2 regions of the Dethiobacter alkaliphilus AHT 1 genome follow, and region 1 is predicted to be linked to the other one. Evidence: riboswitches for the same ligand, from Rfam matches in the RefSeq annotation. Region 1 holds a riboswitch; the other holds the start of a gene.

Region 1 (7,413 bases):
TAGCAAAACCGATGGTCACGCCATAGCTTTGCAAAAAGGTCATCACTTTCATAATTTCCTGACGCTCCGCCAAACTGTCTGAAATAGTGGCGGCCTTTTTTACCCCGATTCCCTCAACTTCACACAGCCTGCCCGGGTCATTTTCAATTATCTCCAGAGCATCCACTCCAAAATGCTCCACGATTTTTTCCGCGGTGGAAGGGCCCACGCCTTTAATGAGACCGGAGGCAAGAAACCGCTCAATGCCTTTTTCATTATGCGGCAGGACAACTTCGTATTGTTGCACCTTAAACTGGCGACCGAACTCTTTGTGCTGGAACCAGTCGCCCTGCACTTTAAGTCGCTCACCCACTGCAAACTTTGGCATATTACCGATTATGGTGTTTAAGCCATCATCGGCACAGCGCAGGCGCGCCACCAAAAACAGCGTTTCTTCGTTATAATATGTAATTCGTTCCAGGGTCCCTTCCAGACAATGCATTGTTTCCCCTCCGCTTGATGTATTCAACACGAAGTGTCGTTCTCCTGCCCAGTAGCAACAAACATATGTACGGGAGGCAGACCTCCCGTTTTTCGGGCTCATTATTTTAAAACGAGACCAGCTCGGTTACTTCACGGGCAGTTTTTCTGACCCGGACCTTTTGCACCAAGGGCCCGCCGGTGCTGCGAAAGATGTTTTTAGCGATAACCTCATCCATGGCTGCGGCCAGCTGGGCTTCGGTCAGGTCTTCCTTGGGGAAAGGAAGGTTGATGGTAAACAGTGAACCTTCCTCATTTCTGAATATTAGTTGTAAAGTGGTTTCCACCACGTCACCTCCTTTCTGACAGCGCTTTTTTTACTCTACAATCAGTTCACCGTCATCCAACCGCCGCAGAACACGTACCGGCAGCTCCTGCAGCTCCAAAAGAGCCTGCATCACATCATACAGATCCTGATGCGTTGTTTCCGGATCTATTCTGCCGAAAGTGCGGCTGACAAAAATGGGATTGCCTTCGTTGTCAATGCCGTTTTCCAGGGTAACCTGACAGCGTGAATAATTCTTTTCCAAAATCACAGCCATCTTGCTCACCTCCCTTTTTGCCTTTATCATCTTGCATTGTGAGTATATATTGGAATATTTGTCCGCGACAAATAAGGAGTTTGCTTAGCAACAGGCAACAAATAATAACTGGACACCCTAAGTAGGAAACCAGCATTTTTATAATTAACTTTACTAAACATATAACAGCTTTTTGCCAGGGCACAAAATATATTTGGAAATTTTTTGTTATTCACTGGAACCTTTTTGTCTTTAAATGCATCTATAATATAGCGGCACTGTTCATACAGTAGGGAGGGGCGGCATTGATTCTGAGAAAATACATACTATTGTTTATCATCTGCAGCCTGTTTCTTGTGGGTTGCACCCCACAGGAAAATACCATACAAGAAATTACGGATACCGATTTGGGAAGTATCACAAAAATCGTCTTTGTCCACAGTACGTCCGGTGAAAGTATAGTGACGGAAGACAGATTAAAGATCTGGGAATTCACCGGGTATCTGGAAGACTTTGTCCTGCAGGAAAGCAGCGATCAACAGGAGCGTACAGAGGATCGGTGGGCAGCGGAGTTTTACGAAAACGGTGAGAAGGCCTTTCAAATTACCTTTGCAAAACCACTAGAAATTAACGGTACAGAATACGAAATTTTAGAACCGCAACTGGATATTGAAGCCGTAGAGCGCTTCATTGATAAACTGCCTGAAAACGATTAAAGGGTGACGCAAAATGCGTCACCCTTTTAAAATACGGTTTTTACTTCAGGCCGGCTTCGTCTTTAAGCAAAGCGGCTTTATCTGTTTTTTCCCAGGGGAGGTCCAAATCATCACGGCCGAAATGGCCATAAGCGGCAACGGGCTGGTAAATGGGCCGGCGCAGCTCCAGGTTTTGGATAATGGCTGCCGGACGCAGATCAAAGTGCTGATTAATCAGTGCTTCAATTTTTTCTTCGGCGATCTTGGCGGTGCCGAAGGTTTCCACCATTAAGGAGAGGGGACGGGCCACACCAATGGCATAAGCCAGCTGAACTTCACACTTATCGGCCAGGCCTGCGGCCACCACGTTCTTAGCCACATAACGGGCTGCGTAAGCGGCGGAACGGTCCACTTTTGTCGGATCCTTACCGGAGAACGCGCCGCCGCCATGGCGGGCATAACCACCGTAAGTATCCACAATAATTTTCCGGCCGGTGAGGCCGGCGTCACCCTGCGGGCCACCCACCACAAAGCGTCCTGTGGGGTTTACATAGTACTGAGTGTCTTTGCTCAGGTATTCTGCGGGTACAATTTTATGTACCACCGCTTCCAACACATCTCTTTTAATGATATCCAGGGACACATCTTCCTGATGCTGGGTAGACACTACGATGGTGTCAATGCCCACCGGCTTACCGTCCTCGTATCTTACCGTCACCTGAGTTTTTCCATCGGGACGAAGGTACGGGAAGGTACCGTCTTTGCGCACCGCTGCCAGCTGCCGCGCCAGTTTGTGAGCCATGGCAATGGGCAGGGGCATCAGCTCCGGCGTTTCATTACAGGCATAGCCAAACATCATGCCCTGGTCACCGGCTCCGATTGCTTCCAGTTCTTCTTCGGAGTAATTGCCCGCCTTGGCTTCAAAACAACGGTCAACACCCATGGCAATGTCCGGAGACTGTTCATCAATGGAGGTTAAAACAGCACAGGTATCGCCGTCAAAACCATATTTGGCCCGGGTATACCCGATATCCTTTACGGTCTTACGCACAATTTTGGCAATGTCCACATAGCAGGATGTGGTGATTTCACCCGCTACCAACACCAGGCCGGTGGTTACAGAAGTCTCCGCCGCCACCCGCGCTGTAGGATCCTGCGCAAAGATAGCATCCAGTATGGCATCGGAAATCTGGTCACAGACTTTATCAGGATGCCCTTCGGTGACCGATTCCGAGGTAAATAAAAAGTTTTTGCCCATCATTCATACCCCCTTGGTTTAGTTTTACTCATTGTGCAAAAATTACACTGCAGACAAATAAAAGAACCTCTTTCGATGAAAGAGGTTCTTATTTGAGAAGTAACCTCTCTTATCTATCAGGGTTTCACTCCCTGCTGGAATTAGCACCGCGACGCGTGTCCGGTTGCCGGGTTTCATCGGGCCAGTCCCTCCACCTTCTCTTGATAAGAGTATTTAATTGTATTATTCACAAGCTCCAGATTAAATAATAAAGGATATGGATATGGTTGTCAAATATTTTTTTATTGTTCCTTATCCACCAAGGCAAACATTAAATCGCCGGAGGCCACCACTTTGCCTTCCACAGTGGCTGTGCCGCGCCCCTTGCCCACCGGCCCGCGGATTTTCTGAATCTCCATCTCCAATACCAGGGTATCGCCGGGTACCACCTGCTTTTTAAAACGCAGGTTGTCAATGCCGGTAAAAAGCGCCAGCTTATCGTCATTTCCCTCCATGCTGAGAATGGCAAAGGCGCCAACCTGGGCCATGGCCTCCACAATAAGCACTCCGGGCATCACCGGGTAGCCGGGAAAGTGCCCCTGAAAAAAAGGCTCGTTAATGGTTACATTCTTCATGCCTTTGGCCGACTGGCCCGGCACAACATCCAACATTTTATCCACCAGCAAAAAAGGGTAGCGGTGGGGCAAAACCGACTGAATATCCCACTCCTGTGACATAAAACTCCTCCTTAACTGCACTTAAAAGTTTTCCACCAAACAACCTTTGATGGATTCCAGCTCTTTTTCCAACTGAATAAGCCGCTCTTCATCGTCCTCTTCCAACAGGGCCAGCTCCAGACGGGAGGTAAATTCCTCGGAAAAGTCCAGCCACTCCCGCAAAAGCTCCCGCGCTTTCAACTTGGCCATCACCTGAGAAGTGTCTTCCACTTCTTCGGGCAGAGGCTTTAATTCCATGGTCTCCATATAGTTGGGTATATAGGTGGAGACCTCGAATTTTTTTTCAATCTCAGCGGAGAAGGACGTCAGCACGTCTTCTTCACCGTGAACCAGAATAACCTGCTTGGGCATCTGCTGAAATTTGCCAAGCCATTTTAAAAGTTCCGTCCGGTCTGCATGGGCACTGAACCCGTCAATGGCCTCGATGCGGGCCCTAACCATGATTTCTTCGCCAAAAATCTTTACTTTTTTGCGCCCTTCCCGGATGCGGCGACCTAATGTCCCTTCGGCCTGGTAACCCACGAAAAGCACGGTGGATTCCTCCCGCCACAGGTTGTGTTTGAGATGATGCTTGATCCGTCCCGCATCGGCCATGCCGCTGGCGGAGATAATCATGGCCCCGCCGGGAAGACGGTTAATTTTTTGTGATTCTTCCGCAGTTTGTGTGAATATGGCCTCGGGAAAATGGAAAGGATCCTGGCCGCTGTGCAAAAGCTGGCGCATCTGCAAATCAAAACATTCAGGATGACGGGAAAAAATCTCGGTGGCGGAAATAGCCAGCGGACTGTCGATATAAATGGGAATGTTGGGAATCTTATGGTCGCGCATCAGCCGGCTCATAAAATAGAGCATTTCCTGAGTACGCCCCACCGCAAAGGATGGTACCACAATGTTACCCTGCTTGTTCACCGTCTCATGAATCAGGGTTTGCAGTTTTTCCAGCTTCTGCTCTTCCTCTTCATGATCCCTTGTACCGTAAGTTCCCTCAATAATCAGGTAATCCGCCTCTTCCAGCACATCGGGGTCGCGGATAATGGGCTGATTTGACTTGCCCAAATCACCTGTAAATACCACCGTTTCCGGCTTACCGTTTTCGGTAATTATCAGCTCGGTAATGGCAGAGCCCAGAATATGGCCGGCATCATAAAATTTAAGGATAATATCCTCTGACAGATTTTCCTGCTGGTAATAGGGGATACTGTCGAAATAGTTAAGTGCCTTTTCCGCATCTTCCACAGTATACAGCGGGTCAGCCTCAGGCCGCCCGGCCCGTTTATTTTTGCGATTGGTCCACTCGGCCTCCATCATTTGAATGTGGCCGCTGTCGGGCAGCATTATTTTTGCCAGGTCCGTGGTGGCCGGAGTGGCCAAAACTCGGCCGCGAAAGCCGTCTTTTACCAGGCGGGGAATCAGGCCCGAATGGTCTATATGCGCATGGGTCAAAATAATATAATCTATTTCCGCAGGATTATATGGATACTGACTGAAGTTTCTGGCCCGCAGGCGTTTTCCTCCCTGAAACAGGCCGCAATCGATGAGCAACTTTTTCCCCGCCGCTTCCAGCAAAAAGGCGGAACCGGTCACCGTTCTGGCGCCTCCGCAAAATGTAAGTTTCATTTTAGCCTCCATTTCCCCTAGCAGGGGCTTTTCTCTCTATATCTTACGTTCGACCCGGGTACTGCGTTTCCCTTTTCTGCAGCATCCGACTAATTTCGTCATCTGTCAACTGGTTGAAATCATCATAAAATTGGCCCACAGCATAAAAATTTTCCGGCTGCAGCGGGCAATAAATACGGTCCACTTCCTGAGAGAGAGTCTCCACCGTATCCGGCGGGGCCACGGGAACGGCCAGGACCAATTCCCTGGGACCACGGCGAGAGATGGACTGCAGCGCGGCGGTGATGGTAAAACCGGTAGCAACTCCGTCATCAATAACCATGGCTGTGCGCCCGGACAAATCGGTGACGGGTCGCTTGCCGCGGTAAGCCTGCAGGCGCCTCTTGATTTCCGACACTTCACGGGCTGCCGCTTCATTGATATACTCATCACTAATTCCCAGTCGCTGAACCAAATAAGGGTCCAACAGCACCTCTCCGTCCTCGCAGACCGCACCGATGGCAACTTCCGGCTGATGGGGAGCGGGAATTTTCCGGGGGATAATAAGGTCCAACTGGGAATCCAAAGCATCTGCCACCGGCAGCGCCACAGGAACACCACCTCTGGGCACAGCATATATTACTGTGTCGTAATTCTTATAGCCTTCAAGTTCCCGGGCCAGAATTTCTCCGGCTTCCCGGCGATTGCGATAACGGGTTATCACTCACAGCACCTCCGCAAAGAAGTTAATCTTCAGACTAAAACAGGCACAGACTCCGTCAGGGTAATTCCGGCGGGACGCACCTGACAGCGATAGGCAAAAGCTTCCACACCGTGGGCAACCGCCTGCCTCAACTCCCCGGCAAAAGCCGGATCGGTGCGTTCATTAGGGGTAAAGGCTTCCGCATCATCTCGCTGAATAACAAAGATTACCGCACAGCGGCAGCCTCCTTTGGCCAACTCCCCCAAATGCTGCAGATGACGGCGACCGCGCTCGGTGGGAGCATCGGGAAACAAACCTACCTTTTCTTCCACCAGCGTAACCGACTTGACCTCCACATAGGTGGCCTGCCCCGCATCGGAGAGGAGAAAGTCGAACCGTCCGCCGGCATAAGCGGGCTCACTGCGAATAAATTCGCACTCTGCAAAAGGCGGCAGGAGTCCTTCCTGCAGTCCTTTGGCCACCAACCGGTTGGGAATCTGGGCATCGATGGAAACCCACACCCCCTGATAACGCACAACCCGCAAGCTATAAGCGGTGCGCCTGTTTTTTTTTGCACTTTTCTCCAGCAAAACTTCGGCACCGGGCACAAGCAGCTCTCCCAGCCTGCCTGAGGTGGCTATATGGGCCTGCCATAACTGACCCCCATATTCCACTTCAGCCACAAAGCGGTTTAAGCGGCGCACAAATACTCCCGGTACAGTTGGTAAAAATGTATAATGAATCATCATGTCCTCCAAAACAGTCACCTTTCATTTTACCTTTAAAAGGCAAATAATACAAATTTATTAGTGTCATTTTGCCAATACATACTCCTTGGCAGGAATTTCAACAAAGAGAAAGGAATTTCTTTCAATCACAAGGAGATGATTTTATGGGTTTACTGTTCTTTTTAGATATGGCCGGCACCTTTTTCTTTGCCGTATCCGGTGCCATGGTGGGAGTCAAAAAAAATATGGATCTGTTTGGCATAATTGTCCTGGGCACTGTGACGGCCATCGGCGGCGGTACTCTCCGCGAAGTGCTAATCGGGCAGTTCCCACCGTTTGTTTTTCGGCAGGACGTTTATTTTTACGTGGCAATTATCGGCTCCCTCTTTACCTACCTGTTTGTGGAGTACTTGCTGCGCATCAAGTCCATTGTCCTTCTGGCCGATGCGGTGGGACTGGGCACCTTTGTCACCATTGGTGTGACCCGAGCCTTGTCGGTGGATATTACCGCCACCAGTGCAGTAATCCTGGGCACCATCACAGCAGTAGCCGGTGGCATGATCCGCGATGTGTTGGCCGGCGAAATTCCCTTTGTGCTCACCAGGGATTTTTATGCCGTGAGCTGTATATTAGGTGGCATAACCTATCTGGCCTTAAATTCACTGCAGGCACCCCAA
Region 2 (7,413 bases), on a different contig from region 1:
ATGGCGGAAACGGCGGCGTCTTTAATATGCTCCGGCGTGTCAAAGTCCGGTTCGCCGGCACCAAAGCCGATTACATCTACGCCGTCAGCCTTCATCTTTTTAGCCTTGGCATCAATGGCCAGTGTGGGTGAGGGGCTGATGGATTGTGCTTTCTTAGATAGCATGTTAACTCTCATCTCCTTTAATGCTTCCCGGTTTGCTTTTATTATTATCCGTTTTTCTTTTGGAATTCGGTCATAAAGTCGGCCAGCTTTTGGCAGCCTTCTCTGCTCATGGCGTTATAGACTGAAGCGCGCATGCCGCCCACCGAGCGGTGTCCTTTTAAGCCGGTGAGGTTTTGGGCTGCAGCTTCCTGGATAAAGGCTTTATCCAACTCCTCACTGGGGAGGCGGAAGGTTATATTCATCTGTGAACGGCTGTCTTTTGCGGCATGGCCGCTGTAGAATCCGTTACTGTTGTCGATGGCGTGATAAATCAGTGCCGCTTTCTCCATGTTATGCCGCCCCATGGCTTCCAGTCCGCCCGCATCTTTTAGCCACTCAAGCATCAGGTCAATCATGTAAATTCCAAAGGCTGGTGGAGTGTTATAGAGGGAATCGTTTTTGGCAAACAGGTCATAGCGAAGCATGCTGGGCAGTGTTTCCGGCACCTGCTTTAGTAGTTCCTGGCGGATAACTACCACGGTGACACCGGAAGGGCCCAGATTTTTTTGGGCACCTGCATAAATCAGGTCGTATTGATTATAGTCCATGGGACGGGACAGGATGTCGCTGGACATATCAGCCACCAGGGGCACGCCGTTGGTTTGGGGAGTGTAGTGCCACTGGGTCCCGAAAATGGTGTTATTGGTGGTGATATGTACGTATGCCGCAGACGGGTCCAGCTCAAGCTCGTCCTGCTGGGGGATACGACGGTGGTTTTCCTCTGCCAGATTGGCGGCCGCTTTAACGGTGCCGATTTTTTTGGCCTCTTTGTATGCTTTTTCCGCAAAGCTGCCGGTAACCACATAATCGGCGGATTTTCCTTCCTGCAGAAATGTCATGGGAATCATGTCAAACTGCAGGCTTGCACCGCCCTGTAAAAAAAGAACCCGATAGTCATCACCGATGCCGGCCAGCTCTTTGAATGTGTTTTCCGCACTGTGGACAATGGCCTCAAAATCTTTGGAGCGATGTGACATTTCCATAACCGACATGCCGCATCCTCTGTAATCAATGAGTTCGTTCTGTGCTTCTTGCAGTACAGATAAAGGTAGTGTGGAAGGTCCCGGATTAAAATTAAATACTCGCTTGGCCATATTTTTCCCTCCAATAGGAGAATTTCCTTTTATTATAATGCATATGTGCCTGAAAGCTCAAGATAAATCGTAGAAAAAACAGCAAGAAAAGTAAAAGAAAAAATACCGCCTGCACGGGTGCAGACGGTATCCTGTTAATTTCTGCCGGCGGCGGTCAGCACATTCTGCTGATGATCCGCCTGTTGCAGGTTATCTTTGTGCCGGGTACTGTTTTGAAAATGGATGCAAAAATGGCCGTTAAAATTATTGTTGGTAATGGTCTGGATGCTGTGGGGCATGCCGTTGGCCGAGGCGGCCAGGCGGCGCCCGTTTATTTCCACAATCACCGGCCGGGTACGCCAGCTCCAGCCGCTCCAGATTTGCTGCATAATCCGGGTATCCTCAGCGGTCAGCGGTTCCACATCGGCGTGGAAGGCACCGTAGGAGCGTCGGACCATAAAGCTTTGGCCCGTTTCAAAATCAATGATGCGGGCATTTTGGCCAATGGGCCACAGATACTGGGCTTCGGTCCACCAGTCCAAAAGCTCACCGTAGCGTTCCCCCGGAGTTTCTCGCTGCGGAATCTGGTGCCTGGGAATGGATAGAATCATTCCCGGGGAAATTGAGCTGTTTTCCGTCAGGTTGTTGGTCTTTAACAGTTCGGGGAGCGGGATACCCTGGTCCTGGGAAATGGTCCACAGGGTGTCGCCTGCTCTCACGGTATAATCTTCGTACGTAACGCTGCGCTTTGCAGGAGGAGTTGGTTCCGTTTCTGCCGCCTCAGCCGGAGTCTCTTCTTCTGCAGGCTTGTCCTGGGCGGGAGTACTGGAGCGGCTTTCTGTTGTGCTGCGGTTGGCCAAAGCGGGGCGCTCTTCTGAAACTTTCTCCTCCGGCGTCACTTTGGTATCTGTGGGTTCTTTCTCGCTTTCTTCCTCATCTGCATCCTCAGCATATGTATCTTCTGCATCCTCCGGCTCTTGGGCAGGTTCGGTAAATTCCACAACTTCTTCGCTGTCGCTTTTATCTTCAGTGGCCTCCTGGGCCACCAGCGGTTCAAAAATCATGTCCTCATCCACCCTTTCCCACCAGGCCTGGGCCCCGGCAAAAGCAACAATCACCAGCGCAATAAACAGGTAGAACAACCTTCTTTTTACCATATTTCCCTCCAATTGATAGCTTGTGTCATGATGTTACAAGGGGAGAAATTCGGCATAGTTTGTTAAGATTCCTTCATAAACTCCCTGCCTTATTCTGGTAGTTCTCTGTAACGAAATATTAACGTTAAAATTTTGACCCCGGGTTAAAATAATAATTGACAGTTGGGCCAGTCGCTGTTAACATAGTATACATATCGCAAATATGGTAATTAGAAAAACCAAACTATCTTATCGCGAGAGGTGGAGGGACTGGCCCTGTGAAGCCCGGCAACCCCAGCAGCAGCTGGAAGGTGCCAATTCCTGCAGGATAACTCCTGGGAGATAAGAAGAGACTATATGCACAAGTATAAGCCTCTTCTTCCGGGAAGAGGTTTTTCTGTTGCCAAAAAAGCGCATCCCCAGAGATGAAAAGGAGGAAACAATAATGACAGAGCATTACAAGTTTGACACGCTGGCGGTACACGCCGGCCAGGAGGTTGATCCTACCACCGGGTCCAGGGCAGTGCCCATTTACCAGACCACATCGTATGTGTTTAACGACACCGAGCATGCCGCTCGCCTTTTTGGGCTGCAGGAATTTGGCAATATCTACACCCGGATTATGAACCCCACCACCGATGTGCTGGAAAAGCGCGTTGCGGCCCTGGAAGGCGGTGTGGCTGCCCTGGCGGTGGCCAGTGGACAGGCAGCCATTACCACCGCTTTGTTGAATCTGACCCGTCCCGGGGACGAGGTGGTGTCGGCCAGCAGTTTGTACGGCGGCACTTATACTCTCTTTACTTCCACCCTGCCTAAAATGGGTGTGACCGTCCGGCTGGTTGATCCCAAAGATCCGGAAAACTTCCGCAGGGCTATTAACGAAAAGACCAAGGCCGTTTTTGCTGAAACCCTGGGTAACCCCAAGCTGGATGTTCTGGATATTAAAGCGGTGGCCGATATTGCCCACGAAGCCGGTGTGCCGCTGGTGGTGGACAACACCGTAACCTCGCCGTATCTGCTGCGGCCCATTGAGCACGGCGCCGATATTGTGGTGCACTCCCTGACTAAGTTCATCGGCGGTCACGGTACATCCATCGGTGGAATTATCGTGGATTCAGGCAAGTTTGACTGGACCGGCGGCCGCTTCCCCGATTTGACCGAACCGGATCCCAGTTATCACGGACTGCGCTTTGTGGAAACCTTCGGGCCCATTGCCTATATTATTAAAGCCCGGGTACAGCTCTTAAGAGATATGGGTTCTGCCCTTTCACCCTTTAATGCCTTCCTCTTTTTGCAGGGACTGGAGACGCTGCATCTGCGTATGGAAAGGCATTGCGCCAATGCTTTGGCCATTGCAAAGTATCTGGCGGATCATCCGGCGGTGGACTGGGTTAATTACCCGGGCCTGGAAAACCATCCTTCCCATGGCCTGGCCGGTAAATATCTGACCAAAGGCGCCGGCGCTCTATTGGGCTTTGGCATTAAAGGCGGCCGGGAAGCCGGGAAGCGCTTTATTGAATCCTTAACCCTTTTCTCCCATCTGGCCAATATCGGTGATGCCAAGTCGCTGGCCATTCATCCCGCCACCACCACCCATTCCCAGCTTACCGCTGAGGAACAGGTCAGTGCCGGCGTCTCTGAAGATTTTGTCCGCCTTTCCCTGGGACTGGAGGATCAGGAAGATTTAATTGCCGATCTGGACCAGGCGCTAAAAACTGCCACCGGCAAATAATGCCTCAGACAAAAAAAGGATTCTGTCGCTAATTGTGGAAATACTAGCAGAAATGCCAGTATTAAAGGAGGAACAGAATGCTGTTAAAACGAATGGAAGTAGGCTCATTTGCCGCCAATTGCTATCTGTTGGCGTGCGATGAAACAAAAGAAGGGGTTGTGGTTGATCCCGGTGCGGATGCCAGGCGCATTCTTAAAATGGTTGAAGACAACCAGGTCAACGTAAAATATATCATCAACACCCATGGCCATGTGGACCATGTGGGTGCCAATGAAGAGGTGCGAGAGGCTCTGGGCGCCCCCATTCTCATTCATGAGGCCGACGGGGAAATGTGTAAAAAGCCCCATGCCAGCCTGTCCACATTCCTGGGGAAAAAGACGCTGGCGGAGCCGGACCGGCTTATCAAAGGCAAAGACACCTTTACTGTGGGTAATCTGACCATAGAGGTGATTGAGACCCCGGGCCACACCAAGGGTTGTGTGACCTTGCTGGTGGACGGTAAGCTGTTTACCGGCGACACTCTGTTTGCCGGCTCCATCGGGCGCACCGACCTGCCCGGCGGCTCCTTTGATGAAATCATCCGTTCCATTAAGGAGAAACTGTTGGTGTTTCCCGACGAAACCCCTGTTTTTCCCGGACACGGCCCTGAGTCCACCATTGGAGATGAAAAGCAGTATAATCCCTTTTTGCGCTAAGCAACTAAAAGCCCGCCTACATAATTGTAAGCGGGCTCTTCTTTTGGTTATAGCAAGCAGAGCTTAAATTGCCTGTGCCGCCGGCTCGGAATTTTCATCAGAGGGCGGCGGTAAATCTTCCTGCCCCTCCTCAAAGTCCGGCTCCCACGGTTCTATGGTTTCTTCATTCTCCCCGTCCCAGTCTTCAGGGAGGTCCCAGTCTTCAGGCAGACCGTTGTCCGGTGGTAAAACTTCCGGCTCCGGCGTTTCCGGTTCCTGTCTGAAGGGGTTGCGCCAGAACCAACCGCCGTCCCAGTGCCAGGGGCTGTCGTCCTGCGGACAGTGTTCACATTCCGGCCAACTGCACTGCTCGGTGGGCTGGGTGCCGGCGATAAAGAATTCTGTTATGGGGTCCAGGCTGCAGCGGGGATTATGCAGCATTCCGGTGTCCGGGCAGACTTGCACCGACACCAGACCATCGGGCCGGGCAAAATCCCGGGCCGGCACATCCCTTAGTGCCTCCCGCATAAAGTTGGCCCAGGCGGGGCCGGCAAGGCCGGAACCGGTCTGGCCGGGCATCGGCAGGTTATCGTCATTGCCTACCCAGACTGCAGAAACCAACTCAGGCGTATAGCCCACCATATAAACGTCCCGGCTATCCTGGGAGGTGCCGGTTTTTCCGGCGGCGGGGCGGTTAACGATGGGGCCCAGGCTGCGGCCTGTCCCGGTTTGTAAAACGCTTTTCATCATGTCGGTCATTAAAAAGGAGATGCGGGCATCCAGCACCTGTTCCCGTCTCGGCTCGGACCGATAAAGGATACGACCGTTGGAGTCGGTGATTTTAGTGACAAATTGCGGCTGGACGCCAATCCCCTGGTTGGCAAAGGGCGCATAAGCTGTTGTCATTTCCAGCGGAGTTACAGATGTTCCGCCCAGCGTCAGGGAAGGAAAGGCCTGCAGCTCACTGGTAATTCCCAGCCGCTCTGCCATCTCTTTGGTTTTTTCCGGTCCGATTTCCATATGGGTTTTCACCGCCACCACGTTGCTGGAGCGGGCAATTGCTTCACGCATCCGCAGCGGTCCGGAAAAGTTGCCGCCAAATTCCCGGGGTTCAAAGGGTCGGTCCTGGTGCGGATCTTCATAGGAGACCGGTTCGCTGACCCGCACTGTGGACGGTGTGTAGCCTTCCTCCAGCGCTGCGGCGTAGGTAAACATCTTAAAAGTAGAGCCGGGGGAGCGTCTGGCGGATACCGCCCGGTTAAAGCCGGTGGCCACCTGGTCCCGTCCGCCCACCAGGGCCCGCACCGAGCCGTCCTGCGGATCCATGGCCACCAACGCAGCCTGAATCGGGATATCTTCACCGTTAGATCTGGTGGTTTCCGGTATGAAGCCGGCCACCGCATTTTCTGCCGCCTGCTGAGCCTGGCGATCCAGGGTGGTGTAAACATGCAGGCCGCCCTGATAAATCATGTTGGCCACGTTGGGCTCGTCGGGGAAAATTTTTGCCAGCTCGGAGTTTATCAGATGGTTAATGAAATAAGCGCCCAGCTGACGGTCCTGACGGGCCGCTTCGCGGTCGGTGAGCTCCAGTTCCTGAGCCAGCGCCTCTTCCCTTTGGTCTTCGGTGATGTAACCCTCATCCACCATGCGGGTCAGAACCACAGCCTGGCGGTTTTTGGCCGCATCTAAGTTCAGGTATGGGGAATAATAGGCAGGACCGCGTGGAATTCCTGCCAGAATGGCAGCTTCTGCCAGCGTAAGATCCTGCACCGATTTGCCGAAATAGGTGCGGGCCGCCGCTTCCACGCCATAGGCCGAATGGCCAAAATAAATGGTGTTTAAATAGTTTTCCAGAATCTCATCTTTGGTGAACCGCCGCTCCAGCTGTACGGTGAGCATCATTTCCTGGGCTTTGCGGGTAAGGTTTTTATCATGGGTTAAAAACAGGTTCCGCGCCAACTGCTGGGTGATGGTGCTGCCCCCTTCGGCAAAGCGCCGCTGTTGCACGTTACGTACCATGGCCCGCATCAGCCCCTGCATATCGATGCCGTGATGGTTGTAAAAGCGATGATCCTCCACCGCAATAAAAGCATGGGCCAGATAATCGGGAATCTGCTCCAGCGGTACTTCAAAACGGTTTTGTTCAAAGCGTGTAGTGATTACCTCTCCGTTGTGATCGTAAAAAGTACTGGTCAGTTGGGGTTGGATGTCAGGAATATCCCCCATGCCAGCAACGGTCACGGCGAGAAAGCCTACGGTTCCCACAGCAAGAAAAAAGACCACCATGGCAATAATAAATGCAATTCGGGTAACACGCCGCATTATCCGTCACCTACTTTGTCGAAAATTTTTAGTCTCTTGAAAAATTATAACACAACTAGTCAAGAATCGTTAAGGAATTATTTGCATGACATGGAATCTATGATATAATTCTTTCGATATGCCGGGAGACATGGACAGGCCTACCCGGAGAAATAAAAAGAAGTTATTTAAGGAGGCTTACCCTATGTTACCCACTCCCAAGAAATTTAAAATCGTCGCTGCGGCGGCGGAAGGATCCCACAAATTAACGGCGTTTGACAATGCGCTCTTAGA

What was found. A riboswitch is a leader RNA that binds a small molecule or an ion and turns the genes downstream of it on or off. The one in region 1 is predicted to bind S-adenosylmethionine.
Region 2: linked by a shared signal. The riboswitch ahead of DEALDRAFT_RS08480 (homocysteine synthase) and the one ahead of metK (methionine adenosyltransferase) in region 1 are both predicted to bind S-adenosylmethionine.

The regions. Positions count from the first base shown of each region.
Region 1 covers NZ_ACJM01000005.1:8,642-16,054, reverse strand. The annotation lists gene recD2 (SF1B family DNA helicase RecD2) at 1-481, opposite strand, end outside; gene DEALDRAFT_RS05620 (DUF2922 domain-containing protein) at 588-806, opposite strand; gene DEALDRAFT_RS05615 (DUF1659 domain-containing protein) at 837-1,061, opposite strand; gene DEALDRAFT_RS05610 (hypothetical protein) at 1,346-1,756, shown strand; gene metK (methionine adenosyltransferase) at 1,797-2,996, opposite strand; SAM riboswitch class I at 3,100-3,203, opposite strand; gene fabZ (3-hydroxyacyl-ACP dehydratase FabZ) at 3,275-3,709, opposite strand; gene DEALDRAFT_RS05595 (MBL fold metallo-hydrolase RNA specificity domain-containing protein) at 3,731-5,326, opposite strand; gene DEALDRAFT_RS05590 (phosphoribosyltransferase) at 5,370-6,029, opposite strand; gene sfsA (DNA/RNA nuclease SfsA) at 6,059-6,757, opposite strand; gene DEALDRAFT_RS05580 (trimeric intracellular cation channel family protein) at 6,901-7,413, shown strand, end outside.
Region 2 covers NZ_ACJM01000007.1:183,027-190,439, reverse strand. The annotation lists gene DEALDRAFT_RS08495 (pyridoxal phosphate-dependent aminotransferase) at 1-164, opposite strand, end outside; gene serC (3-phosphoserine/phosphohydroxythreonine transaminase) at 209-1,297, opposite strand; gene DEALDRAFT_RS16000 (LysM peptidoglycan-binding domain-containing protein) at 1,432-2,433, opposite strand; SAM riboswitch class I at 2,659-2,761, shown strand; gene DEALDRAFT_RS08480 (homocysteine synthase) at 2,858-4,144, shown strand; gene DEALDRAFT_RS08475 (MBL fold metallo-hydrolase) at 4,222-4,839, shown strand; gene DEALDRAFT_RS08470 (transglycosylase domain-containing protein) at 4,903-7,140, opposite strand; gene DEALDRAFT_RS08465 (pyruvoyl-dependent arginine decarboxylase) at 7,325-7,413, shown strand, end outside.